DNA from 4 places in the Azonexus caeni genome. Region 4 is predicted to be linked to each of the others. Evidence: predicted binding sites of a transcription regulator. Region 4 holds the regulator's gene; each other region holds the start of a gene.

Region 1 (7,832 bases), on a different contig from region 4:
GCGACATCGGAACCGGGGCACGTCGTCACCAACGGCATGAGCCAGTATTCGCGCGCCGAACGCAACGCCAACTCGGCGCTGGTGGTCAATGTCGAACCCGAGGATTTCCCCGGCGATTACCGGCAGAACCCGCTGGCCGGCATCGATTTCCAGCGCCACTGGGAAAGCCAGGCCTTCATCGCCGGCGGCAGCAGCTACGACGCGCCGGCGCAGCGGGTCGGCGATTTCCTCGCCGGCCGCCCGTCGACCGCACTGGGCAGCGTCGAACCGTCGTACCAGCCGGGCGTGCACCTGACCGACCTCGCGCAATGCGCGCCGGCTTTCGTGATCGACGCGCTGCGCGAGGCGATTCCCGCCTTCGACCGGCAGATCAAGGGCTTCGCGATGGCCGATGCGCTGCTCACCGGGGTCGAGACACGCACCTCGTCGCCGATCCGCATCAAGCGCGGCGACGACTACCAGAGCATCAACACGCGCGGCCTCTACCCGGCCGGCGAAGGCGCCGGCTACGCCGGCGGCATCCTGTCGGCGGGGGTGGACGGGATCAAGGTGGCGGAAGCCCTAGCGCTGGCCATGCTCAAGCGCTGACCGGCGCTTGACGGCGGCGGCCGGACACCGCAATCTGGCCACCAGAAAACCGTAGGGGCAGTTATGGAAGGAATCAATCTGGCGGCGATGCTCGGTGGCGTCGGCCTTTTCCTGCTCGGCATGACGATGATGACCGACGGCCTCAAGCTGGCGGTCGGCCCCTCGCTCTCCGGCCTGCTCCACCGGTGGACGGCGACCCGCCTGCGCGGCCTGCTGTTCGGCATCGTGGCGACGGCGCTGGTGCAGTCGTCGAGCGCCATCACGGTGGCGGCGATCGGCTTCGTCAATGCCGGCCTGTTGCCGCTCGGCCAGTCGCTGTGGGTCTTCTTCGGCGCCAACGTCGGCACCACCTTCACCGGTTGGCTGGTCGCCGTGATCGGCTTCAAGCTCAAGCTGGAAGCGGCGGCGCTGCCGCTGATCGGCATCGGCGTCCTGCTCCGCCTGTCCGGCCAGGAAACGCGGCGCGGCGCGATTGGCAATGCACTGGCCGGCTTCGGCGTCCTCTTCCTTGGCATCGGCTTCCTGCAACAGGCTTTCGCTAGCGGCGGCAACGCCATCGATCTCAGCCAGTTGTCCGGTCACGGTCTCTGGTCGATCCTCGCCTTCGTCCTCGCCGGTGCCGTGCTGACGGCGATGATGCAGGCCTCGGCCGCCACCCTGGCCATCGTCCTGACTTTAGCCGAAGCCGGCGTCCTGCCACTGAGCGAAGCTGCCGGCGCGGTCATCGGTGCCAACATCGGCACCACTGCAACCGCCCTGCTGGCCTCCATCGGCGCCACCCCGAACGCCCGCCGGGCGGCGCTGGCGCATGTGCTGTTCAACCTGCTGACCGGTCTCGTCGCGCTGCTTGCTCTGCCGCTCTTGCTGTCGCTGATCGCCCGCCTGCGCGAACTGCTCGAACTGGGAACCCAGCCGGCCGTCACGCTGGCGCTCTTCCACAGCGTCTTCAACCTGCTCGGCGTCGTCCTGATGTGGCCGCTCACCGCCCGCCTCAGCCGTTTCCTGGAAACCCGCTTCCGGACGCGCGAGGAAGAGATCGGCCGCCCCCGCTACATCGACCGCAACGTCGGCGCGGTGCCGGCGCTGGCAGTCGATGCGCTGCATCGCGAAGTCTCGCGCCTGGGCAACATCGTCCTCGAACTGGCCCGCCAGCGCAGCACGCCGCTAGCCAGCGGCGATGCCCCGGACTGGCCGGCGCTCGACCCCTTCCCGGCGCTGGCACGCGCCATCGTCGATTTCGTCACCGAGGTCAATCGCCACCCGATGCCGGCCGATACGGCGCGCAACCTGGCGGCGCTGCTGCGCGTGCATCGCTATTACGACACCTGCCATGAACTGTGCGCGGAACTCGCCGACATCCATGCCCTGCCGCCGCAAATCGACGCCGCCTTGGTCGAGGAAATGCGCGCGCTCAGCGCGCAAGCACTGCACCTGCTGGTGCAGCTCGATCCGCAGCCGTCTGGCAAACCGCAACTCGGCGAAAACGCCCTGGCCGATTTCGAACTGGCTTACCACGCCCTCAAGGCCAGGCTGCTCGAAGCCGGCGCTGGCGGCCGCCTGTCGATCGACGCCATGGAACAACTGCTTGGCGGTTTCAGCGCGCTGCGCCGCCTGGTCGAGCAGGCGCACAAGGCGGCGAGCACCCTCGCCGGCTTCACCCCGCTGCCCGCCGAGGCGGCAGCGGACGCTAGCTGAGACTCAGGCGGCCTCGGCCATCGGCACCAGGAAGTCCTTGCTGATGCCGTCGCCGATCAGGTAGATGCGGTCCATGAAGTCGGTCAGCCACTCGTGCAGGCCGCCTTCCAGCAGATCGTCGATGCGGCCGTAGCGCAGTTGCGAGTAGAGCTGCCCGGCCTGCCGCGTCGTCTCCCCGGAATGGCTGTTGGCGACCAGTTCCAGGTTCTTGACCACGCCGCTCAGGCAAAAGCGCAAGGAGCGCGGCATGTCGCTGTTGAGGATGAGCAGTTCGGCAACCCGTTCCGGCGTGATGACGTCGCGGTAAACCTTGCGGTAGACCTCGAAGCCGGACACCGAGCGGAGCAAGGCGCCCCACTGGTAGAAGTCGGTCGCTTCCTCTTCCTCGCCGTGCGGGCGCAGCACGTGGTATTTGACGTCGAGGATGCGCGCCGTGTTGTCGGCGCGCTCGAGCAAGGTGCCGAGACGGATGAAGTGGAAAGCCTCGTCCTGCAACAAGGTGCCCAGCGTCGTCCCGCGCGACAGCGAGGAACGCATCTTGACCCACTCGCAGTAGTCGCCGATGCCGGCATTGACGATCTGCTCGAAGCTCTTTTCGCGGGCTTCCAGCCAGGTCGAGTTCATCGTTTCCCACATCTCGGTGGTCAGCGTGCCGCGTACGGCGTGGGCGTTCTCGCGTGCCAGGCGCAGGCAGCTATGGATCGACGAGAAATTGTCGGGATCGCTGACCATGAAGCGCAGCACGTTTTCGCCATTGACCGTCGAATACTTGGCGGCATAGGTTTCTTCCAGGCTGTTCAGGGCAATGATCCCGGCCCAGCTCTGGTTGGCCGCCTCTTCGGATTGCGGCACCAGCGACATCTGCCAGGTGACGTCGAGCAGGCGGGCGAGATTCTCGGCGCGCTCGATGTAGCGCGACATCCAGAACAGGTGATCGGCAGTGCGGCTCAGCATGATTCATCCTCCAGAACCCAGGTATCCTTGGTGCCGCCGCCTTGCGACGAATTGACGACGAGCGAGCCCTTGGTCAGCGCGACCCGGGTCAGGCCGCCGGGCACCATGTTCACGCACTTGCCCGAGGACAGCACGAAGGGCCGCAAATCGAGGTGGCGCGGCGCGATGCCTTCCTCGACGAAGGTCGGGCAGTTGGACAGCGCCAGCGTCGGCTGGGCGATGTAGCCGTCCGGCTTGGCCAGCAGTAGCTGGCGGAACTTCTCGATCTGCTCCTTGGTCGAGGCCGGGCCGACCAGCATGCCGTAGCCGCCGGCGCCATGCACTTCCTTGACCACCAGTTCGGCCAGGTGGTCGAGCACGTAGGCGAGATCGTCCTTCTTGCGGCACATGTAGGTCGGCACGTTGTTCAACCTCGGCTCCTCGCCGAGGTAGAAGCGGATCATCTCCGGCACGTAGGGGTAGATCGACTTGTCGTCGGCGACGCCGGTGCCGATCGCGTTCGACAGGGTGACGTTGCCGGCCTGGTAGGCCTTCAGGATGCCGGGCACACCGAGCGCCGAATCGGCACGGAAGGCGAGCGGGTCCATGAAGTCGTCGTCGATTCGCCGGTAGATCACATCGACGCGCTGCGGCCCCTGCGTCGTGCGCATGTACACCGTGTCGTTCTTGACGAAGAGGTCGCGCCCCTCGACCAGCTCGACGCCCATCTGCTGGGCCAGGAAGCTGTGTTCGAAATAGGCGCTGTTGTAGGCGCCCGGCGTCAGCACCACCACCGTCGGGTCGGCGATGCCCTGCGGCGCGACGGCGCGCAGTTTTTCCAGCAGCATGTCCGGGTAATGCTGGACCGGCGCCACCTTGTGCCGGGCGAAGAGTTCGGGGAAGAGCCGCATCATCATCTTGCGGTCCTCGAGCATGTAGGAGACGCCGGAAGGAACCCGCAGATTGTCTTCGAGCACGTAGAACTCGCCAGCCCCGGCGCGCACCACGTCGACGCCGGCGATGTGCGCGTAGATGCCGGCAGGCACATCGACGCCCTGCATCACGGCGCGGTACTGCGCGTTGTTCAGCACCTGCTCAGCCGGAATCTTGCCCGCCTTGAGGATCTCCTGGTCGTGGTAGATATCCCACAGGAACATGTTGAGCGCCCGCACCCGCTGGCGCATCCCACGTTCCAGCGCCTTCCATTCCTGAGCGGGGATGATGCGCGGAATGATGTCGAAGGGAATCAGACGTTCCTTGCCGGCTTCCTCGCCATAGACGGCGAAGGTGATGCCGACGCGGTGAAAGGCCAGGTCGGCTTCGGCCCGCTTGCGCTCGATGCGCTCCGGCGGCGTCTCGCGCAGCCAGTTTTCGTATCCCTTGTAGTGCTCCCGGACGCCGCCGTTGGCGTCATACATCTCGTTATAGAAGTTCATGTTGGACTCGTCACTGAGGATGCTCTCGAAGATCTTTCAGCAGAATCCATGCCACGCCCCAAAATGGCATCGAATCAGTGAGTTGGCAAAACCCTACGCAAACCACCGCCCCAATCTGGTGCTGCACCAATTCAAGCTGGTGCAAAAAAAATCGCCGGCGGCTGCCGGCGATTTTCAAGGCTGGAACATATTTGCGTCAGGCGCGTTCGAGAATGACCGCAATCCCCTGGCCGCCGCCGATACACATGGTGACCAGCGCGTACTTGCCGCCGATGCGTTCCAGTTCGTACAGCGCCTTGGTAGCGATGAAGGCACCGGAACAACCAACCGGGTGGCCGAGGGCGATGGCACCGCCGTTCGGGTTGGTCTTGACCGGATCGAGGCCGAGCACCTTGGACACCGACAGGGCCTGCGCGGCAAAGGCTTCGTTGGATTCGATGACGTCCATCTGGTCGAGCGTCAGGCCAGCCTTCTTCAGCGCCAGCTTGGTCGCCGGGATCGGGCCTTCGCCCATCACGTCGTTCGGCACACCGGCAACGGCGTAACCGGCGATGCGGGCACGCGCCTTGTAGCCAGCCTTGGCGGCGACGTCGGCGGCGGCGAGCACGAAGAAGGCGGCGCCGTCATTGATGCCGGAAGCGTTACCGGCGGTAACCGTACCGTCCTTCTTGAACGCCGGCTTCATCTTGGCCAGGCTTTCCATCGTCGTGCCGCGCTTCGGATGCTCGTCGGTATCGAAGACAACTTCGCCCTTGCGCGTCTGCTTGACGATGGGAACGATCTGCGACTTGAAGTAGCCGGCGTCGATGGCGGCGGCGGCACGACGCTGCGACTCGACGGCGAAGGCATCCTGCGCTTCACGGGTGATGCCATGCTTTTCCGCCAGGTTTTCGGCGGTAATGCCCATGTGGCCAACGCCGAACGGGTCGGTGAGGACGGCGACCATCGAATCGACCGCCTTGGTGTCACCCATGCGCGCGCCGGAACGCAGCGCCGGCAGCAGGTAAGCAGCCTTCGACATGACTTCGACGCCACCGCCGATACCGTAGTCGGCATCGTTCAGCATGATGTTCTGGGCGGTGGTGACGATGCCCTGCAGGCCGGAGGCGCACAGGCGGGAAACCTGCATGGCGACCGATTCCATCGGCAGGCCGGCCTGGATCGAGGCGACGCGCGAGGCGTAGGCATAACGGGAGTCGGTCGGCATCGTCGTGCCGACGGTGACGTAGTTGATCTGCTGCGGATCGACGCCGGAACGGGCGATCGCTTCCTTCATCACGATGCCGGCCAGTTCGCTGGTATCGAAATCGGCCAGGGAACCGCCGAAGGCGCCAATCGGGGAACGGACCGCGCTCAGGACAACAACTTCTCTGCTCATGTAGAACTCCTCTTAAAAATTATTTTCAGCCCGCCAGATTGGCCAGCCCCAACAAAAAGAGCAACAACACCCACAGCACCGTCGCCCGCCAGACCAGACCGACGGCGCTCTGCATGAAATCGACGTCGGCCGGTTCGCCGAGGCCGAGTTCGGCCCGATCGGAAACCTCGCCTTCGTCCACCACCGAACCGCCCAACTGAACGCCGAGCGCTCCTGCCCCACTCGCCAGCACGATGCCGAGATCGCGATCCGGCCACAGCGCCGGCTGCGTCCGCCAGCAATGCACGGCATCCTCGAAATCGCCGACGACGGCGAAGGCCGACGCCGTCGTCCGCAACGGCAACCAGTCGATCAGGGCGAAAGCCTGCCGGGCGAATGTTACGAACTCATTATGCGCCGCGCCGCCGAGCACTGTCCAACGCTCGCGCATGACCAGCGCCAGACGATAGAGCAGCGCGCCGCACGGCCCCGGCAGCAGCACGAACCAGAGCAGGACGGCAAAAACATGCCGGTGCGAGGCGGCCAGCGCGCCCTCGATCGACAAGCGCGCCACTTCGCGCGCGCTCAACCCTTGCGTCGGCCGGTCCTGCCATTCGCCGAGCAGTTGGCGCGCGCGCTCAAGATCGCCAAGGCGCAAGGCGAGCTGGATTTCGGTGTAATGGTGACTGAACTGCCGAAAGCCCATGGTCAGGTAGAGCACACCAACATTGAGCAGCCAGGCAAGCGCCGGACTCACCGCGTAGCAAGCGTAGTAGAACCCGGCCAGCAGCACGACCGGCAGGGCAACCGCGACCAGCCAGGCGCCGATCCCGTGGTGGTGGGCGCCGGCATTGAAGCGCGATTCGATGAAATCGGCCCAGGCCTCGAGTGGCGTCGCGACGATGCGCCGGTAGTCCAGCGGTTTGAACTGCTCGATCAGGAAAACGGCGATCAGCGAAAGGAGGCTCATGGGGCAAGGCGGCAATCAACTGCCATGTTTCTTCGTATCGGAGTCAAGATACCACAAGCCTTTCGCTCAGCGAACGGATCATGCCGGCGGTTGCCCCCCAGATGAAATGTCCGGCATAGGGCATGGCATAAAAATGGCGCAGCGCGCCGCGCAGATGGACCGAATGCCGCTGGTGGTTGGACTGGTCGAGCAGGAAGGTGAGCGGCACCTCGAAAATCTCGGCCACCTCGAAAGGATCGGGCGTCAGGTCGAAAGGCGGGGTCACCGCGGCGACCACCGGCACGACGCAAAACCCGGTGCCGGTACGGTACTCCGGCAGGTAGCCGAGGACTTCGACATGGCGCCGGGAAAGGCCAATTTCTTCCTCGGTTTCACGCAACGCGGTAGCCAGCGGCGAATCGTCGGCCGCCTCGACCCGCCCGCCGGGAAAGCTGACCTGGCCGGCGTGGTCGCGCAGATGGGCGGTACGCTGCGTGAGCAGCACGGTATGACCGGCGGCGCGCCGGATGATCGGGAACAGCACGGCGGCAGGCGTCAGGTTGGCGTTCGTCGCACCGTCCTCGACCACCACCTCGCCTGCCGGCGGATTGGTCAGCAAGCTGCGGCGCAGGCTTTCCAGGTCGATGCTCATGCGCCGGCCGAGTCCTCCTCGATTTCGGCGTGAACCGCCGACAGCGCATCCTGCAGGGTTTCCTCGCTCAGGCCATTGATGCTGGTGGCGACGACGTCGGCCGCCTCGACGGCGGCCACCGGCAAGCGCTTGCTATCGAGCGAAGCGATCAGCGCGGCGCTGGCGCCGACCACGCGCAACAGCGCCTGGCGTTCGCCCATCAGCATTTCCAGTTCCTCGCGC
Region 2 (7,832 bases), on a different contig from region 4:
CGCGAGGCGCCGTTGAGCTTGACCGCTGACGGGAAGGCGGCACCGCCCAGGCCGACGACGCCGGCGGCGGCGACCCGCTTGCCGATTTCCGCCGGGTCCAGCGCGAAGGGATCGGCGCAGCCGTGCAGCTCGCCCCATTCGTCAAGGCCGTCGGCTTCGAGAATGATCGCCTGCAGGCTCAGACCGGAGGGGTGCGGCGCGGTGATTTCGGTGACGGCGGCGATGCTGCCCGAGGTCGGCGCGTGCAGCGGCGCCGAGATCATGCCCTGCGCCTCGGCGATCAGCTCGCCCTTCTTCACTTTCTGGCCGACCAGCACGACCGGCCGCGCTGGCGCCCCGAGATGCTGCTGCAGCGGCAGGAAGAGCCTGGCCGGCACCGGCATCGTGCGCACCGGGCGATCGGCCGCCGGCCGCTTGTGATCTTCCGGATGGACGCCCCAGTCGTCGCCGAGGACATGCTTGAACAGATTCATGAAGCCCATGGTTTTCGCTCTCACGCAGTCAGCGGCTTGGGCATCACCCAATGCTGCAGGGTGACCGGGACCGGCTTCATGAGCAGCGCCTCGGTCGGACATTTCTCGACGCAGGCCGAGCAACCGGTGCAGGCCTCGCGGAAGACGTTATGTACCTGCTTGGCGGCGCCGATGATGGCGTCGGTCGGGCACACCTTGGAGCAGCGGCAACAGCCGATACAGAGTTCTTCTGCGACGACGGCGATCTTCGGACCGTCGTCGCCGAGCGCCGAAAGATCGACGGTGATGCCGAGCTTGGCGGCAATCGCCGAAGCCAACGCCTTGCCGCCGGGCGGGCAGCAGGTCGGCGGCGCCGTGCCGGCGACGATCGCCTCGGCCGCCCCGGGGCAACCCGGGAAGCCGCACTGGCCGCAGTTCGAGCCGGGCATCATGGCGATCAGTTCTTCGACGACGGGATTGCCCTCGACCTTGAGGACGCGGTTGGCAAGGCCGAGCACGACACCGAGCGCGGCGCCGAGCAGGGTCAGGCTGAGGATGGCGGCGATCATCGGATTCCTCCTTTTCAGACGTTGAGGCCGGAAAAGCCCATGAAGGCCAGGGCCAGCAGGCTGATCGTGACGAAGGCGACCGGCGCCCCGGCGAAGGCGGCGGGTACCCGGGCCAGCGCGACGCGTTCGCGCAGGCCGGCGAAGATGAGCAGCACCAGCGTGAAGCCGAGCGCCGAACCGAAGCCGTAGAGCAGGCTCTTGAACAGGCTGAACTGCTGCTGCACGTTGAGCAGCGCAACGCCAAGGACGGCGCAGTTGGTGGTGATCAGCGGCAGGTAGATGCCGAGCGACTGGTAGAGGCCAGGACTCGACTTCTTGATGAACATCTCGGTGAATTGCACGACCGAGGCGATCACCAGGATGAAGCAAAGGATGCGCAGGTAGCCGAGGCCAAGCGGCTGCAGCAACCAGTTGTCGAGCATCCACGAAGCGGCGCTGGCGAGCACCAGGACGAAGGTCGTCGCCAGGCCCATGCCGAAGGCGCTGTCCACGCTCTTCGAGACGCCCATCACCGGGCAGAGGCCGAGGAACTTGATCAGCACCACGTTATTGACCAGCGCGGTGGAGAGCAGCAATAAGAGGATTTCGCTCATGGACGGAAGTCTCGAAAGGAAGATCACCGCCAGTACTGCATAAGCCGTGCCATCCATCGCCAAGGCCCTGGGCGGGCCATTCCGTGCCCATTTTCCAGAGCGCACACCAAAGTGGTGCGTTTTCTCCGCAACACTTTGTCGCAAAGCCCACAGGAAAATTGTCGAATTCCCGCCCAAGCCCCGCCAAACCGTGCATTTCAGAAAATCCGCAGGGTGCGGCACGAAACCTGCTTTAAACACCGCATCGTTTTTGACGCCCCTGCGGAGTACCCCATGCCGGCCCAGACTCAACCCGAGACGCCCAGCCTTCAGGACCTGAAGGATCTCCTGCCGCCCGACGTCTATCGCCAGGCGGTCAGCCAGGCCGATCTGGCGATCTCGATCACCGACCCGAAGGCACGCATCCTTTACGCCAACGACAGCTTCAGCCGGATCACCGGCTACAGCGCCGAGGAAATCGTCGGCCTCAACGAATCGGTGCTTTCCAACCACACCACGCCGCGCGAGCTCTACCAGGAAATGTGGACCGCGCTGCAGGCGCACCAGCCGTGGTCGGGCAAGCTGCTCAACAAGCGCAAGTGCGGCGGCACCTACCTTGCTGAAGTGTCGATCACGCCGGTGCACAACGCCGCTGGCGAAATCACCCACTTCCTCGGCATGCACCGCGACGTCACCGAACTACACCGGCTTGAGCGTTCGCTACGCAACCACAAGCACCTGATCGAATCGGTGGTCGATGCGGCACCGGTCGCCTTCGCGCTGCTCGACCCGGCCGGCCGCGTCGTCCTCGACAACCAGGAATACAAGAAGCTGGTCACCGACATGCGCGCCAAGGAACCGGCGCACCGCCTGCTCGATGCGCTGGCGCCGGAATGGTACGAGGCGCTGGCCGGCGACATCCGGCGCTGCGAATTCACCAACCGCGAGATGCGCCTCGACAGCCCGGTCGGCCGCGCCCGCTGGCTGTCGGTCAGCGCCTCGGCGATCGAGATGCACAACGACTGCGCCGACAGCTATTTCTGCGCCGCCGGCCAGCCCGGCCTGCTGCTGGTGATTTCCGACATCACCAACCTGCGCGAGGAACAGGAGCGCGCCAAGGGCGCCGCTTTGAAGGCCTCGCTGGCCGACGAGGAACGCACGGCGGCGATCCGCGAGGGCCTGTCGGCCGCCGTCTTCCGCCTCGAGGAACCGCTCAACGTGATGGCGTCGGCGATCGCCGTGCTGCAGCGGCGCGACCCGGGCAGCGCCGAGATGCTGCGCCATGTGCTGGAAACCAGCCGCGAACACGTCGAGTCGCTGCGCCAGGTGATTCCGCAGAGCCCGCAGGAAATGGTGGTGCGGGTCAATCTCAACGAAATCCTGCGCGACGTTCTCGAAGTGTGTACGGCGCGCCTGCTCAAGGCCGGCATCACCGTCGACTGGCAGCCGTCGGCAGTGCTGCCGCCGCTGCCCGGGCGACCGCTGCAACTGCGCATGCTGTTCAAGGCGCTGGTCGAGAACGCGATCGAAGCGATGAACGTCAAGGGCTGGCCGCGCCGCGAGTTGCAGATCAAGAGCGAGGTGATCGACGACTGCATCCGCGTCTCGGTCCTCGACAGCGGCCCCGGCATCCCGATGGAGTGGCGGCACAAGGCTTTCGAACCCTTCTTCACGGCCAAGAACGGCAGCGGCAAGCACATCGGCACCGGCCTGTCGCGCGCCCAGCAGGTGGTCGCCGACCACGGCGGCATCATCGATCTCGACGAGAGCCCGAGCGGCGGCTGCGCCGCCATCGTCGAATTCCGCGTCGACGGCGACCCGATCTGATCAGGACCATGAGCATGCAGGAACACCACACCATCCACAACGCCGACGACTGCCCCCCGGAAGGCGGCTTCTGCCGCACGCACGAACTCAACATCCTGCTCCTTTCCGCGCTCTATGCGGTGAGCCGGGAACTGAGCCGGTCGCTCAACTTCCGCGAATCGCTGCGCGAAGTGCTGCGCGTGCTGCACGAGGAAGCCGGGCTGACGCGCGGCCTGATCGGCGTCGTCGATGCCGAAAGCGGCAAGCTCGCCGTCCATACCATCTACAACCCGGACGGCCCGGACGCCGACACCGCCCAGTACGGACCGGGCGAAGGCATCATCGGCCTGATCCTGGAGCGGCCGCGCAGCATCAAGCTGATGCGCGTCGCCGACGAGCCGCGCTTCCTCAACCGGATGCGCATCTACGAGCCGGAACTGCCCTTCATCGCCGTGCCGATCAAGGTCGGCGGCAACCTGCAGGGCGTTCTCGCGGTCCAGCCGGAAGCGCCGGAAGACGGGCTGCTCGAGGAACGCGCCCAGTTCGTCGAAATGGTCGCCAACCTGATCGGCCAGAACCTGCGCCTGGCGATGGACGTCGCCCAGGAAAAGTCCTCGCTGCTCGAGGAACGCGACCTGCTGCGGCGCACCGTCCGCCACCAGCACGGCTTCGACAGCATGGTCGGCCATTCGGCGGTGATGCGCCGGGTCTTCGACCAGGCCCGGATGGTCGCCAAGTGGAACACCACCGTGCTGATCCGCGGCGAAACCGGCACCGGCAAGGAACTGATCGCCAACGCCATCCACTACAACTCGCCGCGCGCCCGCAACATGCTGGTCAAGCTCAACTGCGCGGCGCTGCCGGAAAACCTGCTCGAATCCGAACTCTTCGGCCATGAGCGCGGCGCCTTCACCGGCGCCGTCGAAGCGCGCAAGGGCCGTTTCGAGCAGGCCAACGGCGGCACCCTGTTCCTCGACGAAATCGGCGAAGTTTCCGCCGCCTTCCAGGCCAAGCTGCTGCGCATCCTGCAGGAAGGCGAGTTCGAGCGGGTCGGCGGCAGCAAGACGATCAAGGTCGACGTGCGCATCATCGCCGCCACCCACCGCGATCTGGAAACCGCTGTCGAGATGGGCGACTTCCGCGAGGATCTGTTCTACCGCCTCAACGTCATGCCGCTCTTCCTGCCGCCGCTGCGCGAGCGGATCGAGGACATCCCGGACATCGCCCGCCACCTGCTGGGCAAGATCGGCAACGACCAGAAGCGCAAGCTGACGCTGACCGACATGGCGCAGCGTCGGCTGGCCAGCCACGACTGGCCGGGCAACGTGCGCGAACTGGAGAACTGCCTGGAACGCGCCGCCGTGCTCTCCGAAGACGGCCGCATCGACGTCGACCTGATCCGCTTCCCGAGTAGCCGCGAGCGCAGCTCCGGGCGGCCGCTGCGCAACGGCGGGCCGGCATCGTTCGCCAGCGCGCCGCCGGCAGCGCCCCCGGCGGAAGAGGTCGACCTCGCCGATCCCTCGCTGTCGGAACGCGAGCGGGTGATCGCCGCGCTCGAACAGGCGGGCTGGGTGCAGGCCAAGGCGGCACGCATCCTGGGCATGACACCGCGGCAGATTGCCTACCGCATCCAGACGCTGAACATCGAGGTCAAACAGTTCTGACCGCACCGGCGCGGCCGTGCTGGCACGGCCGCCGCGTCCTGCCGTAACATTCGCCGGCAAGAATCCCGCCGTCTCCGCCTCCATCCGCCAGGAAAGCCTCATGCAGCGTTCGCCCTTCATCACCAGCGCCATCGTCGAAGTCGTCTTTCTCAACGCCCTCCTCTTCATCGCCGGCCTGATCGGCATGGCCACCCACGGCTGGCTCGCCATCGACTGGCTGTGGTTCGCCTGCCTGATGGCCTTCGGCATCGGTAGCGGCTTCTTCTACCTGCACAAGCTGCGCGTCGCCCTCGACCCGCTCAACCATATTTCCCGCATCGCCGGCGAAATCGCCCAGGGCATCATCGGCAAGCGGATTCCGCCGAACAACCGGCGCGACGAACTGGGCACGGTGTGCAACAACGTCAACGCCATGCTCGACCAGATGGAAAGCTGCTTCGGCAAACAACGGGCCGCACTCAAGGCGGCGAGCGAAAACCGTTTTGGCGAAGCGATCGACAGCCAGGGCCTGTGCGGCGTCTTCCGCGAAGCGGTCGACCAGGGCAACCAGTCGCTCGCCATCCTGCTGCGCAACTATCACAAGGAAATGCGCAACAACCTGCTGTCCCGCCTCGGCCAGTTGAACGAGGAAAACCTGTTGAAGAACATGCGGACGATCCAGAACGACATGCTCGGCATCGTCGCCGCCACCGACGCCCTGACCCGGCTTTCCACCGCCAACGCCGACGCCGCACAGGAAAGCAACACGGCGATTGCCGCCGTCGTCGCGGCGATGAACCGCCTGGTCGACAAGATCGAGGACACCGGTCACGCGATCGTCGAATTCAACGCCCACCGCGAGGAAATCGCCCGTTCGGTGACGCTGATCGCCAGCATCGCCGACCAGACCAACCTGCTCGCCCTCAACGCCGCCATCGAAGCCGCCCGTGCCGGCGAGCACGGTCGCGGCTTCGCCGTCGTCGCCGACGAAGTACGCAAGCTGGCGGAAGACACGATCAAGGCCTCGACCGCGATCTCCGGCGTCATGCAGACGCTGCAGGGCGATGCCGAGCGCATGCTCGCCAACTCCGGCGAAATGCGCGACATCGCTTCCGAATCGCGCGCCACCATCGGCGATTTTGACACCCGCTTCGCCGGTGTCGCCGGCGCTTCGTCGCAGGCGCTGGAGCAGATCCACTACATCCACGACGTCAGCTTCGCGGCGCTGGCCAAGGTCGACCACTTCATCTACAAGCAGAACGGCTACCTGGCGATCAACCACGGCCTCGACTCCGACAACGCCCGGGCGGTCGAGGTCAACGAGCAGTCCTGCCGCCTCGGCAAGTGGCTGGGCCAGGACGAAACCCTCACCATCTTCGGCAAACTCGGCAGCTTCCGCCGCATCAGCGACCCGCACCGCACGGTGCACCAGAGCATGCACCGGGCGATGGAACTGCTGGCCAGCGGCTGGGAGACCGACTACGCGATCCAGGAGAAGCTGCACGGCGCCTTCGAACACGTCGAATCGGGCAGCGACGGCGTCATCGCCGCACTCGACGCGATGGTCCACGAGAAGCACGGCAGCCGCTGAAACCCTGGCCTGCGTTGCTCTTGTCGCGAACCCGACAAGAGCAACGCAGGCCAATCCACTGAAAACAAAGCATTAATTACTGGCATCACCTTTGCTAAGGATTCTCCATCGACAAGGAGAATCTCATGCCAAGACCGAAGAAACACGTACTCGTCTGCGTCCAGGGCCGTCCCGCCGGCCATCCGCGCGGTTCCTGCCAGGACAAGGGCTGCGCCGCCACCTGGCAAGCCTTCTCCGACGAGTTCACCGCCCGCAACCTGTGGAACTCCGGCTTCCAGCTCACCAACACCGGCTGCCTCGGCCCCTGCCACCTCGGCCCGACGGTGATCGTCTATCCGGAAGGCACGATGTACGTCGGCGTCAAGCCGTCCGACGTCGGCACCATCATCGACGAGGACCTGATGTTCGACCAGCCGGTCGAACGCCTGAAGGCCCCCGCCGACGTCTGGGCCTGACATCATGGCTCTCGTCCAGTACGAAATCGGCGACCTCGTCTATGCCGCCACCGACATCCTCAACGACGGCGGCATGCCCGGCATCGAAGAGGAAGAAGGCCTGATCGCCGCCGTCGGCTCGCGCGGCGTGGTGGTGCAGTTCGGTCACGTCGAAGCCGACCCGGACCAGGAAATCTACCTAGTGCGCTTCGAGAACGGCCCCGACGGCGCCCTCGGCGACCCGGTCGGCGTGCTGCCGGAAGAGCTGACCCAGGAACTCGCGGTGAGCGCCTGAGCATGGGCGGAATCGGCATCTTCTTCGGCACCGACACCGGCCGCACCCGGCTGGTGGCCAAGCAGATCGCCAGAAAGCTCGGCGAGCTGGCGGCAACCCCGGTCAACATCGGGCGCAGCACGCTCGCCGACTTCCTCGCCTACGAACGCCTGATCGTCGGCAGCCCGACTTTGGGCGATGGCGAACTGCCGGGCGGATCGACCGGCCTGAGCCAACCGAGCTGGGAAGAATTCCTGCCGCAACTGGCCGACGCCGATCTCGCCGGCAAGACCATCGCCATCTTCGGCCTCGGCGACCAGCAGAAGTACCCGAACGAATTCGTCGACGCGATCGGCATCCTGCACGACGCCTTCGTCGCCCGCGGCGCCCGCGTCGTCGGCCACTGGCCGGTCGCCGGCTACGAGTTCACGGCATCGCGGGCGGTCGACGGCGACCACTTCCGCGGCCTGGCGCTCGACCAGCACGGGCAA
Region 3 (7,832 bases), on a different contig from region 4:
TCTTCTCGTAGAGCGTGCAGAAACGTTCGAGCATGGCGTCGACCAGTGGCGGGATGTCGGCCAGGCGTTCGCGCAACGGCGGAATCTGGATCGGGTACACGCTCAGGCGGTAGTAGAGGTCGGAGCGGAAGCGGCCTTCCTTGACCGCCGTCTGCAGGTCGACGTTGGTGGCGGCGACCAGGCGAATGTTCAGCTTGCGCACGCGGTCGTCGCCCAGGCGCTCGATCTCGCCTTCCTGCAGCACGCGCAGCAGCTTGGCCTGGGCGGCGAGCGGCAACTCGCCGATTTCGTCGAGGAACAGGGTGCCGCCGTCGGCGCGCTCGAACTTGCCCATGCGCGAGGTATGCGCGCCGGTGAAGGCGCCTTTCTCGACGCCGAACAGTTCGGACTCGATCAGGTCGTTGGGCATCGCCGCGCAATTGACGGCGACGAACGGTCCCTGCTTGCGCTGGCTCATCTGGTGCAGGGTGCGCGCGAAGCGCTCCTTGCCGACGCCGGTTTCGCCGAGCAGGAGGACGGTGACCTGGGTGCCGGAGGCGCGCGTAACGAGGTCGTAGGCGTGCTTGAAGCCGACCGAGTTGCCGACCAGTTGCTGGGTCTGCACCTGTTGCGTGATGGTCGTGCGCAGGTAGTCGACCTGGTGGCGCAGTTCGAGCAGGCGGTTGAGCATCGAGTCGGATTCGAAATAGCTGGCGTGCTCCTCGGCGTCTTCCCACTCCTCCAGCGGCTTGCCGACGATGCGGCAGTTGTTGTGGCCGCAGGCGACGCACTCGACTTCCTTGAACAGGATGAAGCGGCCCATGAAGGCCGAGGTGTAGCCCGAGGCATAGCCGATCTGCGACCAGCAGACAGGGTCTTCCGAACGCCCCAGTTCGCGCAGGTGGATGTCCTGTTCCCAGGAGTTCTCCCACAGGAATTCGCCGTAGAAGCTGCCTTTTTCGAAATCGATCGCCATCTCGACCGGCGTCACGCGCACGACGCCTTCCAGCATGTGCAGTTGCGGGCCGGTGAAGAAGGCATCCTGCAGCGACTGGTTGCCGCGGATGCGCTTGGCCAGTTCGGCGTCGCTGACGCCGGCGGCGTAGCCCATGCGGGTCAGCAGGCGACGGGCGTGTTCCTTGCCGACCGAGCCGACCAGCTCGCGGCGCAGGGCGCCGAGCGCCGTGGTGTGCATCAGCACCATGCGGTTTTCGGCCAGCCAGATCGTGCCGTCCTTCTCGCAGAACTTGACGAGGTTGCGCAGGTCGTTCGATTCCGGGTAACGGATGATGGTCATCTTGTCTCTCTGTCCTGGCGGGCTTGCCCGGGTGGATGGGGGCCTCTTTTTATTGGGGTGCTGGCGCCGGCAGGGCGCCGTAATTTTCTCGAGATTATTTCACGGTTTCCCTTTTCGTGGGGCATATCGCAATACGTAATTCCAGACTCGCCGTGAGAGCTGTGCTGTTGATCATTTAGTTAATCATCGGGAAATCAGTTCATTGGATCGTAACGATGCACCGCAGCATTGCACTGGGCTTGTTTTGCTGATTTCCATAAAAACAAAGACTTGGTTGTCTGGCACGCTCCTTGATAAAGAAGACGCGGCAGCGATGTGCGCTGTGCGGATTTCAGGAGACAGAAGATGGGACAGCAGGAGAGGCAGAGCAGCACGTTCGACGCCGGGCGTCGCTACGTCCGTATCTGCAAGCGTCGTCCGGATGGATTCATCGAATTCGAGTTCGCGATCGGCGATCCGGAACTGGCTGTCGAGCTGATGTTGCCGGAATCGGCATTTCACGAGTTCTGCCTGGCCAACGAGGTGATCGTGCTCGATCCGGCAACGTCGGAAGGCGACTGGGTTTCCCGGTTGAACGATGCCTCGCGCCAGGGCTTTGAAGACGCAGTTTGACGAAGTTTCAACACCCCCGTTCGCGGGAATAACGACAGGAGACAAACATGCAGATTGATCTGCGCACCGTGGCGATCAAACCCTTGCGCCACACCTTCGACCACCTGGTCGAACGCTTCGGCGACAAGCCGGCCAGCCGCTACCAGGAAGGCAGCTACAACATCCAGCAGGAACACATCTTCCACTACCGGCCGAGCTGGGACGCCGACAACGTGCTGTTCGACAAGAAGCGCACCAAGATCCGGATGAAGGACTGGTACGCGCTGAAGGACCCGCGCCAGTACTACTACGGCTCCTACACCATCGCCCGCGCCCGGCAGCAGGAAGCCGCCGAGTCGAGCTTCGAGATGATCGAGGATCGCGGCCTGGCCGAACTGATCCCGGCCGAACTGCGGCAGACCGCGCTCGACGTCCTGGTGCCGATGCGCCACGTCGAGTGGGGTGGCAACATGGGCAACTCCTACATCGCCGCCTACGGCTACGGCACGGTCATCACCCAGCCCTGTCTCTACCACGCGATGGATCACCTGGGCGTCGCCCAGTACCTGACCCGCATCGGTCTCGTCCTCGACGGCCCGGACGCGCTGGAAACCGCCAAGTCCGCCTGGATGTCCTGCCCGAACTGGCAGCCGCTGCGCGAGCACGTCGAGAACCTGCTGGTGCTGCAGGACTGGTTCGAAATCTTCGTCGCCCAGAACCTGGTCCTCGAAGGCCTGCTCAATCCGCTGCTCTACGACCACCTCGACGCCGACTTCTCGGCCAAGGGCGGCACCGCGATCTCGATGATGACCCGCTTCATGGCCGAATGGTCGACCGAGACCGCCAAGTGGGTCGATGCCCAGATCAAGGTGGCGGCCGCCGAGTCGCCGGAGAACAAGGCCCAGCTGAGCGCCTGGGTGACGCACTACCGCGCCGAAACGCTCGCCGCGCTGGCACCGATTGCCGCCCGCGCCTTTGGCGAACCGTCGGCCGATGTGCTGGCCGACGTCGCCGCCGAATTCAATGCCCGCTGCGCCAAGCTTGGCCTGGCCGTCTAGGAGTTTTCATGTCTACCGTATTCATCGCCTTTCAAACCAACGAGGACACCCGGCCGATCATCGAGTCGATCCTCGCCGACAACCCGCATGCCGTGCTCGACGAGCAGCCGGCCATGGTCAAGATCAACGCCGAGGGCAGCCTGGTGATCAAGCGCGAATCGATCGAAGAGCGCATCGGTCGCGATTTCGACCTGCAGGAGTTACAGGTCAACCTGATCACGCTCTCCGGAAACATGGATGAGGACGACGACCAGTTGACGCTGGCCTGGAAAAACTGAGCAAGGAGAACTCTGATGGACATGAAAGCCACCAAGAAAAAGCTGGGCCTCAAGGAAAAGTACGCCCACATGACGCGCGGCCTGGGCTGGGACACCACCTACCAGCCGATGGACAAGGTCTTCCCGCAGGCTGCCTTCGAAGGCATCAAGATTCACGACTGGGACAAGTGGGAAGACCCCTTCCGCCTGACTATGGACGCCTACTGGAAGTACCAGGCCGAGAAGGAACGCAAGCTCTACGCGGTGCTCGACGCCTTTGCCCAGAACAACGGCCACCTCGGCATCACCGACGCCCGCTACCTGAACGCGGTCAAGCTGTTCCTGACCGGGATTTCGCCGTTGGAGTATGTCGCCCACCGCGGCTTTGCCGCCGCCGGCCGCAACTTCCCCGGCGTCGGTCCGCGCGTCGCCTGCCTGATGCAGTCGATCGACGAAGTCCGCCACGCCCAGACGCAGATTCACGCACTGTCCAACTACAACAAGTTCTACGAAGGTTTCCATGCCGGCGCCACGCACCAGATCGAACGCGTCTGGTACCTGTCGGTGCCCAAGTCCTTCTTCGACGATGCCTTCAGTGCCGGTCCCTTCGAATGGATGATCGCCATCGGCTTCTCCTTCGAATACGTGCTGACCAACCTGCTGTTCGTGCCCTTCATGTCGGGCGCCGCCTACAACGGCGACATGGCCACCGTCACCTTCGGCTTCTCGGCCCAGTCCGACGAAGCCCGGCACATGACGCTCGGCCTCGAATGCATCAAGTTCATGCTGGAGCAGGACCCGGACAACCTGCCCATCGTCCAGAAGTGGATCGACAAGTGGGCCTGGCGCGGCATCCGCGTGCTCACCCTGGTCGGCATGATGATGGACTACATGCTGCCCAAGCGCGTGATGAGCTGGAAGGAAGCCTGGGAAATCTATTTCGAGCAGAACGGCGGCGCGCTGTTCAACGACCTGGCCAAGTACGGCATCAAGGTGCCGGAGTGCATCACCCAATGCACGGTCGACAAGGAACACATCTCGCATCAGGCCTGGGCCACCTTCTACCAGTACGCCCACGCCTCGGATTTCCATACCTGGCTGCCGAACGACGAGGAAATGGACTGGCTGTCGGCCAAGTACCCGAACACCTTCGACAAGTACTACCGGCCGCGCTTCACCCAGTGGCGCGAAATGGCCGACAAGGGCGAGCGTTTCTACAACAACACGCTGCCGATGCTGTGCCAGGTCTGCCAGATTCCGATGGTGTTCACCGAGCCGGACGACCCGACCAAGATCTGCTACCGCGAATCCGAGTACCAGGGCGAGAAGTACCACACCTGTTCGGACGGCTGTAAGCACATCTTCGACGACGAACCGGAGAAGTACATCCAGGCCTGGCTGCCGGTGCACCAGATCTACCAGGGCAACTGCTTCCCGGAAGGCACCGACCCGACCGTCGAAGGTTTCGACCCGATGCTCAAGGTGCTGGAGTGGTACCACATCGAGAACGGCAAGGACAACATGGACTACGAAGGTTCCGGTGACCAGGCCAACTTCGCCGCCTGGCGCGGCATGGCAACGCAGAACACCTGATCGATCAGAAACGGGGGCCAGTGTGCCCCCGCTTACAACAAAAGGAGACAAACATGGCTGTCAAAGCCCTCTACGACTACAACTTCCCGGCCGCCGACACGCAGGACAAGTTCCACGGCAACCAACTGCTCTACGTCGGTTGGGACGACCACCTGATGTTCTGCGCGCCGTTCGCCTACTGCCTGCCGCCGGACACCAAGTTTTCCGAACTGGTCGAAAAACACCTGCCGCATTCCTACAGCCGTCACCCGGACTGGGCGCAGATCGATTTCAGCAAGGCGGTCTGGCTCAAGTCGGGCCAGCCCTTCGTGCCGGACATGAACAAGACGCTGGCCGAACAGGGGCTCAAGCACAAGGATGCGCTGCGTCTGCAGACGCCGGGTCTGAACGGCAACGGCACCTACTTCTGATCCGGGGGCGGCATGAGCTACGAACTGACCATCGAACCCCTTGGCCAGACGATCGAAGTCGAGGATGGCCAGACCATCCTCGATGCCGCCCTGCGCGCCGGCATCTACCTGCCGCACGCCTGCTGCCACGGCCTGTGCGCGACCTGCAAGGTGCAGGTGACGGACGGTGAAGTCGATCACGGCGAGGCCTCGACCTTCGCGCTGATGGACTTCGAGCGCGAGGAGGGCAAGTGCCTGGCCTGCTGCGCCCGGCTCGAATCCGATGTGGTGATCGAAGCCGAGATCGAGGACGATCCCGATTCGCAGAACCTGCCGGTCGAGGACTACGCGGGCGAGGTGGTCAGGATCGAAGCGCTGACGCCGACCATCCGCGGCATCTGGATCAAGCTGGACCGGCCGCTGCAATTCCAGGCCGGCCAGTACATCAATCTGGAAGTCGAGGCCTTCCCCGGCCAGTCGCGCGCCTTCTCGCTGGCCAACGCGCCGGACGGCGGCGATGTCGTCGAACTCAACGTGCGCATCGTGCCGGGCGGCCAGGTCACCGCCTGGCTGCACCAGCAGTTGCAGGTCGGCGACCGGCTCAAGCTGAGCGGTCCTTACGGGCGCTTCTTCGTCAAGAAGTCGGCCAATCTGCCGCTCATCTTCATGGCCGGCGGTTCCGGGCTGTCCAGCCCGAAATCGATGATCGAGGAACTGCTCGCTGAAGGCTGCACGCTGCCGATGACCCTCGTCTATGGCCAGCGCAACCGGGGCGAGCTTTACTACGACGCCGAGTTCCGGGCCCTCGCCGAGCAGTACCCGAATTTCAGCTATGTGCCGGCGCTCTCCGACGAGCCGGCCGGTTCGGACTGGGACGGGGCGCGTGGCTTCGTGCACGAGGCGGCCAAGGCCCATTTCGCCAACGACTTCCGCGGCCACAAGGCCTACCTGTGCGGGCCACCGGCGATGATCGAAGCCTGTGTCACGACGCTGATGCAAGGCCGGTTGTTCGAGCGCGACATCTACATGGAGAAGTTCTTCTCCGCGGCCGATGCCTCGCAGCAGTTGAAGAGTCCGCTGTTCAAGAACATCTGAGCGGGAGCGCGGCGATGATCTATTTCAACGTGCTGATCGAGGAAACCGGCGAGAGCTACCGCTGCTCGCCGCAGGAGTCGCTGCTGGCCGGCATGGAACGCCTGGGCAAGAAGGGCATTCCGGTCGGCTGCCGGGGCGGCGGCTGCGGCGTGTGCAAGGTGGAAATCGTTTCGGGCAGCTATCTGAAGCGGGTGATGAGCCGCGATTACGTCAGCGTCGAGGACGAGGCGGCGGATCGCGTGCTGGCCTGCCGGGTGCGGCCGACCAGCGACATCACGTTGCGCGTGCTGGGCAAGATGGCCAAGAACGTGTGCCGGCTGCCGCCAGCCCAGACGGGCTTGGCCGCCGCGTTGTAAAGGCGGCCGCGCCTCAGGCGGCCGGCTTGCGGTTGAGTTCTTCGCTGGGGATCGCCTCGATCGACCGGAAGGTCATCAGGATGTGCTCGGCGAGGAGGGCGGCGGCCTGATCGGCGTCGCGTTTGATGGCGGCTTGCAGCAGGGCTTCGTGCTCGGCGTGGATGTCGCGGGGAATCGGTTGCAGGTAGAGCGACAGGCGCCGGTAGCGTTCGGCCTGGTAGTAGAGGATGGAGAGGAAATGCTTGAGCCAGCGGGACGGACAGGCGGCGATCAGTACCTCGTGGAAGATGCGATTGCGTTCTTCCCATTCCTCGCGGGCGTCGCTGCCGATGCGCTTTTCCTCGGCCTTGGCGAGACGGTGGAAGGCGCCGACCAAGTTGGCTTCCCAAGCGTCGTCACCCATCGCGATCGACTGGCGCAGGGCTTCGCATTCGAGCATGACGCGGGTCCGGGTGATGTCGTCGAAATCCTCGAGCGACACCGGCGAGACGCGGAAGCCGCGCTGCCCCTGGCTGACCACCAGGGCATCGGCGATGAGCAGGGAAAGCGCTTCGCGCAGGGTGCCGGCGCCGACGCCGTAGTTGTCCTTGAGGTGCTCGACGCGCAGCTTCTCGCCGGGCGCCAGCGTGCCTTCGATGATGTCCCGGCGCAAGGCGCGGTAGGCCGATTCGACCAGGGTTTTGGGTTCGGCGGAGAAGCCTTCGGCAGCAGCGCTGATGTTCATGGAGATGGCGTCGAAACAAGGATGAAAAATTCTAACCCGGAGCGAAAATTTTCGGGTTAATTTAAAAATCTCGAGAAAATGTATTGACATCGAGATTGCTTGTAAATATCGTAATAGTAAATCGGTTGCAGGATTGATCGATCAATCACATCAATAAAGAGGAGCAGACAAATGGCAATGACAGGCGTACTTCGTCCCGGGCACATCCAGCTGAAGGTGCTCGATCTCGATGAGAGCGTGGAGTTTTACTCGAACGTGCTCGGCCTCACGGAAACCGGCCGCGACGCGCAGGGGCGCGTCTATTTCAAGGCCTGGGACGAGCGCGATCATCACAGCGTGATCCTGCGTCAGGCCGACAGCGCCGGCATCGACTTCTTCGCCTTCAAGGTCGATAGCTGCGCAACGCTCGACAAGCTGGAAAAGGACCTCAACGCCTACGGCGTCGCCACCCGCCGCATCCCGGCCGGCGAACTGCTGGAAACCGGCGAGCGCG
Region 4 (7,832 bases):
TCGCCTTCTTCAGAACGGCCGTGGACACGGCCATGCTGGTCTGCTCAGCGCTCATCGCCGTATTGAAACTGCCGATACCCGAAGTGTCCATGATTCTGCTCCCGCTAGCTTCTGTTAAGCGCTTCCAGTTTAGACCACTTTCTTACAAACGGCGACCCTGGTCGCCCTGGGCAAACCCCAGCAGTCCGCCGTCGATACCGCGACCAATCGCCATCACCTTGAACAACTCGCCCATTTCGTGCGGCATCAGCAATTTGCCGGCGGCGGAGGCGGCCCGGACGTAGTCCGGCGTATCACGGGGAATTGCCGCCAGCAGGTCGAGCATGCCGCAGTTGAGGAGGAATTGTCCCTGGCTCGCGTAACCCAGCAGATCGAGTCCGGCAGCATGGGCGGCGGCGATGATCGCCGTGAAATCGACATGCACCGTCACATCCTGCAAACCAGGCAGGTAGAAGGGATCGGCATGGGCGTGGTGCCGGTAGTGACACATCAGGGTGCCGGCACCGCGTTGCGGGTGGTAGTACTCGTGGCGGGGAAATCCATAGTCGATCAGGAGCAGGGCGCCGCAACCCAGTCGGTGTCCCCATTCCGCTGCCCAGGCACGCGCGGCGAGGCTGATTTCGCTCAGGTAGCCGGGTTCCAGTTCGCAACTGTCGGCAATCTCGCGCGCAGCGGCGAGCAAGGCTCCGCCGGCAGCACGTTCGTTCCACATGAAACCGCCGTCGGCATCACGGACCACGCCGCATTCGCGAATTTCGTCGCCATTCCAGCGCACCAGATGAGCCGGCAAGGCATCGAGCAATTCGTTGGCCAGCACGGCGCCGCTGAATTCGTCGGGCAGGCGATCCAGCCATTCGACCCGGGCCAGCAGATGTGGCGCCGCCCGGGCCAGCGTCTCCTGCTGCCGCTGGCGCAGATCGGCGGAGAGATCGAGGATCGCGTAGCGCTCCGGCAATTGCCCGAGGCCCTCCAGCGCCAACAGAAGATCGGCCGCCAACCGCCCGGAACCGGCGCCGACTTCAAGCACCTGCGGCACGGAAAGCGCCATGACTTGTGCAAGCTGCCGCGCCAGCGCCTCACCGAACAAAGAAGTCATCTCCGGCGCGGTGACGAAGTCGCCGGCACTGCCAAACTTGCGCGCGCCCGCCGTGTAATAGCCGAGCCCCGGCGCATAGAGCAGCATTTCCATGAAATCCGCGAACGACAGCCAGCCACCTTGCTGATCGATGGCGCGGCAGATTTCGGCTTGCAGACGGGCGCTGTGTGCGAGCGCCTCCGGAGAGGGCGCGGGAAGCTGGCTCATGGGCGGGCAAATAGCGGCATTCTAACGGCCGGCGACGCGTTCACGGGCGATCCGTGTAAACTTGCGGCCGCAACGACCGCCACTCCAACGAGCAAAGACCGCCGATCATGGATACTCCCGTCTCCGCCAACCTGCAAAAACTCCGCAAATTCCTCGAAGGTCGCACTGGCAAGGCGATCATGGACTACAACATGATCGCCGACGGGGATACCGTCCTGGTCTGTTGCTCCGGCGGCAAGGATTCCTACACCCTGCTCGCCATGCTGATGGCGCTGCAGAAGCGGGCGCCGGTTAAATTCCGCCTGATCGCCATGAACCTCGACCAGAAGCAGCCCGGATTTCCGGCCGATGTCCTGCCGGCTTACTTCGATTCGATCGGTATCGAGCACCGCATCATCGAGGCCGATACCTATTCGATCGTCAAGGACAAGATCCCCGAGGGAAAGACCACCTGCTCGCTGTGCTCGCGACTGCGTCGCGGCATCATCTACCGCACCGCCAAGGAACTCGGCGCCAACAAGATCGCGTTAGGTCACCACCGTGACGACATGGTCCACACCCTGTTCCTGAACATGCTGTTTGGCGGCAAGATGAAGGCGATGCCGCCGAAACTGGTCACCGACGACAAGGCCCATGTCGTGATCCGGCCGCTGGCTTACTGCAGTGAGAGCGATATTGCCAAGTTCGCCCGCGGCATGGCTTTTCCCATCATTCCCTGCAACCTCTGCGGCTCGCAGGAGAACCTGCAACGGCAGAAGATCAAGGAAATGATGCAGGATTGGGACCGCCGTTACCCGGGACGGACCGAATCCGTGTTCACCGCCATGCAGAACGTCGTGCCGTCGCATCTTGCCGACAACACGCTGTTCGATTTCAGCGGGCTGACGCTGGATACGCCGGTCGACGAGGGCGATATCGCCTTCGACACCGAACCGCTGGAATTCAGCGGCGCGATTCCAATTTCCCCGCTCGCCTGATGCCACGAAATGCAGTCCGTCATATAATCGGACGTCCTTTCCATCCAGTCCAGCTATGAACGCGCAGCGCCCGATCCCCGTCATCATGGTCGCCGATATCACCGGCAGCGCTTCGCTCCATCAGCGACTGGACGAACAGGAAGCGGAACGTGCCATCGACCGCTGCATCAAGCGCATGCAGCGTGCCATCGAAGCTTACGATGGCCAGTTGCTGCAGCAGGTGGGCGATGAAATCCTGGTTTCCTTTCCAACTCCGGAAGACGCCTGCCACGCGGCGGTCGACATGCATCAGCGGATCGCCGATCTGCCCCCGGTTTCCGGTCACAAACTGAGCATTCGCGTTGCCCTGCACGACAAGGGCAACGATGCGAATCAGGCGACACAACCCGAAACTCTCGCCAACCTGATGCGTATCGGCGGACACGCCCGGGGCGATCAAATTCTGTGCAGCGGCGCGATTGTTGCTGCGCTGCCGCCGAGCAGCGTCATCACCACGCAAGTGCGCCCGGATGTCAGCGACCTCTCCGAAGCGGACAACAAGTTACTGGTCTTCGAGATCAACTGGCCGGCAAAAACCGTCGCCACGCCGCAGCATCATTCGATGTTCGGGCCGCAAAATGCACCGCGGATCGCCGAACGACTCTGTCTGCGTTACCGGGGACAGGCTTACCTGATCGATTCGAAAGCGCCGGTGATCAGCCTGGGACGCGACCCCTCATGCAAGCTGCTGGTGGAGAACCGTCGCGTCTCCCGCCTGCATGCCCGAATCGAGCGCCGTGACGACGGGTATTATCTGGTCGACACCAGCACCAACGGCAGCTTCCTGACCCTGCAGGGCAGGCGGGAAATCATGGTGCGTAAGCACGAGGCCCTGCTCGACGGCAGAGGCATCATCTGCTTCGGCAGTTCGGCCAACGATACGGCCGCCGAGCGCATCGAATTCGAACACCTGTAAGCAGCGCGGCAACGCCGCTTTTCAAAGCGTTTCGTCGTTCATCACCCGGCTCTGCCGGTCAATGAAATCCTGCATCGAATCGATCCCGCGATACTGCAGGATGGTGTTGCGTACCGCCGCTTCCAGAAGTACCGCCAGGTTGCGCCCGGCGGCGACGGGAATCACCACCTTGCGCACCGGAACGCCCAGCACTTCCTGAGTCTGGGCATCGAGCGGCAAGCGTGGCGCATCTTCGGCAGCGATCGTCCGCTGCAGATGGACGATCAGCTTCAGCTTCATTTTCCGGCGCGACGCCGTTTCACCGAAGATGGTCCGGATGTTGAGCAGCCCAAGCCCACGTACCTCGAGAAAATCGCGCAACATGCCCGGGCAGCGGCCCTCGATCGTGGTCGGTGCAATGCGCGCCATTTCCACGACATCGTCGGCCACCAGGCCATGGCCGCGGGAAATCAGTTCGAGCGCCAGTTCCGACTTGCCGACCCCGGAATCGCCGGTGATCAGCACGCCCATGCCGAGCACGTCCATGAACACACCGTGCAGGCTGACCGTGTCGGCGAGGCGGGCGGAAAGATAGATGCGCAGGTGATCGATGACAGCCGAACAGTGCTTGGGCGAGAGGATCAACGGCACATCGGCCAGGCGACAGGCTTCGAGCACGAAATCAGGCGGCTTGAGTCCGTCGGCGACGATCATCGCCGGCGTCCTGGCCGACAGCAGGTCACTGAACAACTGGCCGAAACGGCGTTCGCCGATGCGCATCGCCCAGTCGTACTCGGCCTGCCCCATGACCTGCAGGCGTTCCGGGTGGATGATGTTGATGTGCCCGACGACGTCGGCGCCGTAATTGCTGGCCGCCTTCAGTTCGACCCGGCGGTCGGCGCGCTGACCGACCACCCAGTTGAACAGCAACTGCTCGCGGTTGTCCTGATATAGCTGCTCAAGGCTGATGTGGCGCACGGCGCGGAATCAGGATTTCTTGAACAGGGAGAGAACGGTCGCTACGTCGGGAGCTGCCAGCAGGGCTTCGCGGAAAGCGCGATCGGAGAAGCGTTGCGCCAGCTCGGACAGGATCTGCAGATGTTCCTCGGTCGCCTGTTCCGGTACCAGCAGGACGAAAAGCAGGGTTACCGGTCGGCCGTCCGGCGAGTCGAAGGGAATCGGCGTGGCCAGCCGGATCAGCGCACCAGCCGCCTGTTTCAGGCCCTTGATGCGGCCGTGCGGGATCGCGATACCCTGGCCGAGGCCGGTGGAGCCCAGCTTCTCACGGGCAAACAGGCTGTCGAAAATCTGCGTACGGGCCATGCCGAGACGACTTTCGAAAAGCATCCCGGCCTGTTCGAAAACACGTTTCTTGCTGCTCGCATCCAAATCAAGCAGGACCTGGTCGGCAGTCAGAATGTTGTCTAAGGGGTTCATGGGAGAGTGTTGAAGCAAAGAGACCGCAGCCGGAAACGACTGCGGTCAGGGCCGGCTTATTCGCCTTCTAGGTGCTGCGACGGCTTTTCACCACGGTGGTGATCCTGCACCTTCTGCTTGTATTTCTGGACCTGACGGTCGAGCTTGTCGAACATCGCATCGATCGCCGCGTAGAGATCGTCGCCGGCTTCCTCGACATGGATATCCTTGCCCGGCACGTGCAGGGTGACTTCCGCCTGCTGCTTGAGCTTTTCAACCGAGAGCACGACGCTGACGCCGGTAACCTTGTCGAAGTGACGCAGGACGGGTTCCAGCTTGTTCTCGACGTATTCGCGCAGCGCCGGGGTGACTTCAATGTGATGACCGCTGATTTGCAGATTCATTTTTTCTCCTCTCTCTACAGGGTCTTTCGTAAATTGACCGGCGGGATGTTCAACGATTCGCGGTATTTGGCGACCGTGCGTCGGGCAACGACGATTCCCTGCTGGCCTAGTATTTCGGATAATTGACTATCCGACAAGGGCTTCTTGCCATCCTCGGCCGAAATCAATTGCTTGATCAGGGCACGGATGGCGGTGGCAGAACAGGCACCGCCAGTATCGGTGGATACGTGGCTGCCAAAGAAGTATTTGAGCTCGAAAATTCCCCGCGGCGTCGCCATGTACTTCTGGCTCGTGACGCGTGAAATGGTCGATTCGTGGAGACCGAGCAGGTCGGCGATCTCGCGCAGGACCAGCGGCCGCATCGCGACTTCGCCGTGCTCGAAGAACTGGCGCTGGCGGTCGACGATGGCCTGGGTGACGCGGTGGATGGTCTCGAAACGCTGCTGGACGTTCTTGATCAGCCAGCGCGCTTCCTGCAGCTGGCCGCTCAGGTTGCCGTTGCCGCGCCGCTGCTTGGCGAGGATTTCCGCGTACAAACGGTTGATACGCAGGCGAGGGTAGGCATCGGGGTTGATGTAGGCCGTCCACTTGCCCTTGAGTTTCTTGACGATGACATCGGGCGTGATGTAACGGGCTTCAATCTGCGAATAGCCGGCAGCCGGCCGCGGATTGAGGCTGGTGATCAGCTCGTGGGCGCCCTTGAGGATTTCGTCGTCGCAACCGGTGAGCCGGCGGATCCGCGCAAAGTCACGGGCAGCCAGGAGTTCCAGGTGCTTGTCGGCGATGGCCATGGCCAGCGTCCGCTCGGCGCAATCTTCCTCGACCTTGAGCTGCAGCAGCAGACACTCGCGCAGATCGCGGGCGCCAACACCGGTCGGATCGAAGTTCTGGATGTGGCGCAGGGCGATGTCGAGTTCTTCGAGTTCGACTTCGTACTCGGCGGGCAGCGTTTCCCAGAGTTCCTCGAGCGGCGTCGCCAGGTAACCGTCGTCGTCGAGCGCCTCAATCAGGAAACGGACCAGACTGCGATCGCGTTCCGACATCTGGGTCATCCCCAGTTGCCAGCCGAGATGCTCGCGCAAGCTGACATTGGCCGCGTGACTGTCCTGCGGGTCGGTATCGTCGTCCTCGTCGCGCCCGGCGCCGGTAAAGGTGCCGGCATCGCTCGACCAGCGGTCGTCGTCGACGTCGTCAGGCGTCATCGGCGGCTCGCCCTGGACGTCCTCGCGGCTTTCCGGCGCAGCAGTGTTATCCGTCTGGCTCGTCTTGTCCGGTGAATCGAATTGCTGGGCGGCCGCGTACGATTCCGTCGGGCCGTCGTCGTCACGCTCCAGCATCGGATTTTCCAGCAGGTAGCGTTCGATCTCCTGCTGCATCTCGACCGTCGACAGTTGCAGCAGCTTGATCGACTGCTGCAGTTGCGGCGTCAGGGCGAGATGTTGCGAGAGTTTGAGCTGGAGAGCCGGTTTCATTGCGGAAATGGTCTGGTCACGAAGAGGTCAAAGCCGGAAATGTTCACCCAGATATACCTTGCGCACGCTTTCGTTGTCGACAATTTCTTCCGGCCGTCCAGAAGCCAGGACATGGCCGGCATTGATGATCACCGCGTGATCGCAGATGCCGAGGGTCTCGCGAACATTATGGTCGGTAATCAGGACGCCGATGCCGCGTTCCTTGAGGAAACGGATGATTTTCTGGATTTCCAGCACGGCGATCGGGTCGACACCGGCAAAGGGTTCGTCGAGCAGAATGAAGCGCGGGTTGGTCGCCAGCGCCCGGGCAATCTCGACGCGCCGCCGCTCGCCGCCGGAAAGCGCCGCCGCATTGACGTGGCGGACATGGCCGATGTGCAGTTCGCTCAACAACTCCTCAAGACGGGCAGCGATCTCGGTGGGCGACAGCTTCTGCAGTTCGAGCACCGCCTGGATGTTTTCCTCGACGTTCAACTTGCGGAACACCGACGCTTCCTGTGGCAGATAGGAGAGCCCGAGCCTAGCGCGGGCATGCATCGCCTGATGCGTCAGGCGCTCCTCGTCGATATAGACCTCGCCGCCGTCGGCGACCACCAGCCCGACGACCATGTAGAAGCAGGTAGTCTTGCCGGCGCCGTTCGGGCCAAGCAGACCGACCACCTCACCTGACCTGACTTCGAAGGAAACATCCTCGACGACGGTCCGCGCCTTGTAGCGCTTCTTGAGGTTATGGGCGGACAGGGTGGCTGACGGCAGGCTCATTCGTCTTCGACTCCACGCAGGACATGGCGGATCGCTTCATGGGAAAAGCCGCGATACTGCAGGAAACGCGTCTGTTTTGCACGCGCTTCCGGTGTTTCCGGCGGCTGACCGAACTTCCTGGCCCAGATTGCCCGGCAGCGCTCTACTTCATCGCCCGCTTCCGGCAGCGCCGCTTCGATCTCGCTCTCGCCGATACCGCGCTGCTTCAGTTCCTGCCGCAGACGGGCATTGCCGTAGCGCCCGGCATGGGCGACCACGCGTTGCCTGGCATAGCGATCGTCGGACAGCAGCCCCTGCTGCTCCAGGGCATCGAGCACCGCCAGCAGCGCCTCGCCGGACTCGGCCTGGGTGGCCAGTCGGGCATGCAGTTCGGCCCGGCTGTGCTCCCGCCGGGCCAGAAGTTGCAGGGCGCGATTGCGCAGTTCAGTCATCTCCAGCGGCGGAACGGGTCGGCTTGAGCACCTTGGCGGCGGCGGCCTCGCGGATCTTGGCCTCGATTTCGCGGGCGGTTTCCGGATGGCTGCGCAGGAACTCGCGCGCATTGTCCTTGCCCTGACCGATCTT

What was found. The regulator sigma-54, encoded in region 4, starts transcription at its own class of promoters, with help from an activator protein. The targets are predictions, from matches to a motif close to TGGCACGCTTNCTGCTNA.
Region 1: a site for sigma-54 is predicted at 4,689-4,706, ahead of ACLIIZ_RS17260 (circularly permuted type 2 ATP-grasp protein). Genes of this name have one in related genera too.
Region 2: a site for sigma-54 is predicted at 1,649-1,666, ahead of rsxA (electron transport complex subunit RsxA). Genes of this name have one in related genera too.
Region 3: a site for sigma-54 is predicted at 1,556-1,573, ahead of ACLIIZ_RS11375 (phenol hydroxylase subunit). Genes of this name have one in related genera too.

Annotation. Positions count from the first base shown of each region.
Region 1 covers NZ_JBKJAD010000022.1:34,517-42,348, reverse strand. Annotated here, with positions in the region: gene ACLIIZ_RS17275 (NAD(P)/FAD-dependent oxidoreductase) at 1-588, shown strand, start outside; gene ACLIIZ_RS17270 (Na/Pi cotransporter family protein) at 652-2,283, shown strand; gene ACLIIZ_RS17265 (alpha-E domain-containing protein) at 2,287-3,237, opposite strand; gene ACLIIZ_RS17260 (circularly permuted type 2 ATP-grasp protein) at 3,231-4,652, opposite strand; gene ACLIIZ_RS17255 (acetyl-CoA C-acyltransferase family protein) at 4,849-6,030, opposite strand; gene ACLIIZ_RS17250 (CobD/CbiB family protein) at 6,056-6,979, opposite strand; gene ACLIIZ_RS17245 (CoA pyrophosphatase) at 7,023-7,610, opposite strand; gene ACLIIZ_RS17240 (hypothetical protein) at 7,607-7,832, opposite strand, start outside.
Region 2 covers NZ_JBKJAD010000018.1:72,175-80,006, forward strand. Annotated here, with positions in the region: gene rsxC (electron transport complex subunit RsxC) at 1-473, opposite strand, end outside; gene ACLIIZ_RS15710 (RnfABCDGE type electron transport complex subunit B) at 494-1,021, opposite strand; gene rsxA (electron transport complex subunit RsxA) at 1,036-1,614, opposite strand; gene nifL (nitrogen fixation negative regulator NifL) at 1,888-3,420, shown strand; gene nifA (nif-specific transcriptional activator NifA) at 3,429-5,063, shown strand; gene ACLIIZ_RS15730 (methyl-accepting chemotaxis protein) at 5,164-6,633, shown strand; gene ACLIIZ_RS15735 ((2Fe-2S) ferredoxin domain-containing protein) at 6,759-7,088, shown strand; gene ACLIIZ_RS15740 (nitrogen fixation protein NifZ) at 7,093-7,362, shown strand; gene ACLIIZ_RS15745 (flavodoxin) at 7,365-7,832, shown strand, end outside.
Region 3 covers NZ_JBKJAD010000010.1:41,553-49,384, forward strand. Annotated here, with positions in the region: gene ACLIIZ_RS11370 (sigma 54-interacting transcriptional regulator) at 1-1,276, opposite strand, end outside; gene ACLIIZ_RS11375 (phenol hydroxylase subunit) at 1,622-1,888, shown strand; gene ACLIIZ_RS11380 (aromatic/alkene monooxygenase hydroxylase subunit beta) at 1,936-2,925, shown strand; gene ACLIIZ_RS11385 (MmoB/DmpM family protein) at 2,934-3,203, shown strand; gene ACLIIZ_RS11390 (aromatic/alkene/methane monooxygenase hydroxylase/oxygenase subunit alpha) at 3,219-4,775, shown strand; gene ACLIIZ_RS11395 (phenol hydroxylase subunit P4) at 4,829-5,185, shown strand; gene ACLIIZ_RS11400 (NADH:ubiquinone reductase (Na(+)-transporting) subunit F) at 5,198-6,259, shown strand; gene ACLIIZ_RS11405 (2Fe-2S iron-sulfur cluster binding domain-containing protein) at 6,274-6,615, shown strand; gene ACLIIZ_RS11410 (GntR family transcriptional regulator) at 6,629-7,339, opposite strand; gene ACLIIZ_RS11415 (catechol 2,3-dioxygenase) at 7,511-7,832, shown strand, end outside.
Region 4 covers NZ_JBKJAD010000001.1:208,444-216,275, reverse strand. Annotated here, with positions in the region: gene ACLIIZ_RS00955 (YjfB family protein) at 1-91, opposite strand, end outside; gene ACLIIZ_RS00950 (class I SAM-dependent methyltransferase) at 143-1,303, opposite strand; gene ttcA (tRNA 2-thiocytidine(32) synthetase TtcA) at 1,411-2,280, shown strand; gene ACLIIZ_RS00940 (FHA domain-containing protein) at 2,336-3,235, shown strand; gene hprK (HPr(Ser) kinase/phosphatase) at 3,257-4,192, opposite strand; gene ptsN (PTS IIA-like nitrogen regulatory protein PtsN) at 4,202-4,651, opposite strand; gene hpf (ribosome hibernation-promoting factor, HPF/YfiA family) at 4,708-5,034, opposite strand; gene ACLIIZ_RS00920 (RNA polymerase factor sigma-54) at 5,049-6,506, opposite strand; gene lptB (LPS export ABC transporter ATP-binding protein) at 6,534-7,268, opposite strand; gene recX (recombination regulator RecX) at 7,265-7,699, opposite strand; gene recA (recombinase RecA) at 7,692-7,832, opposite strand, start outside.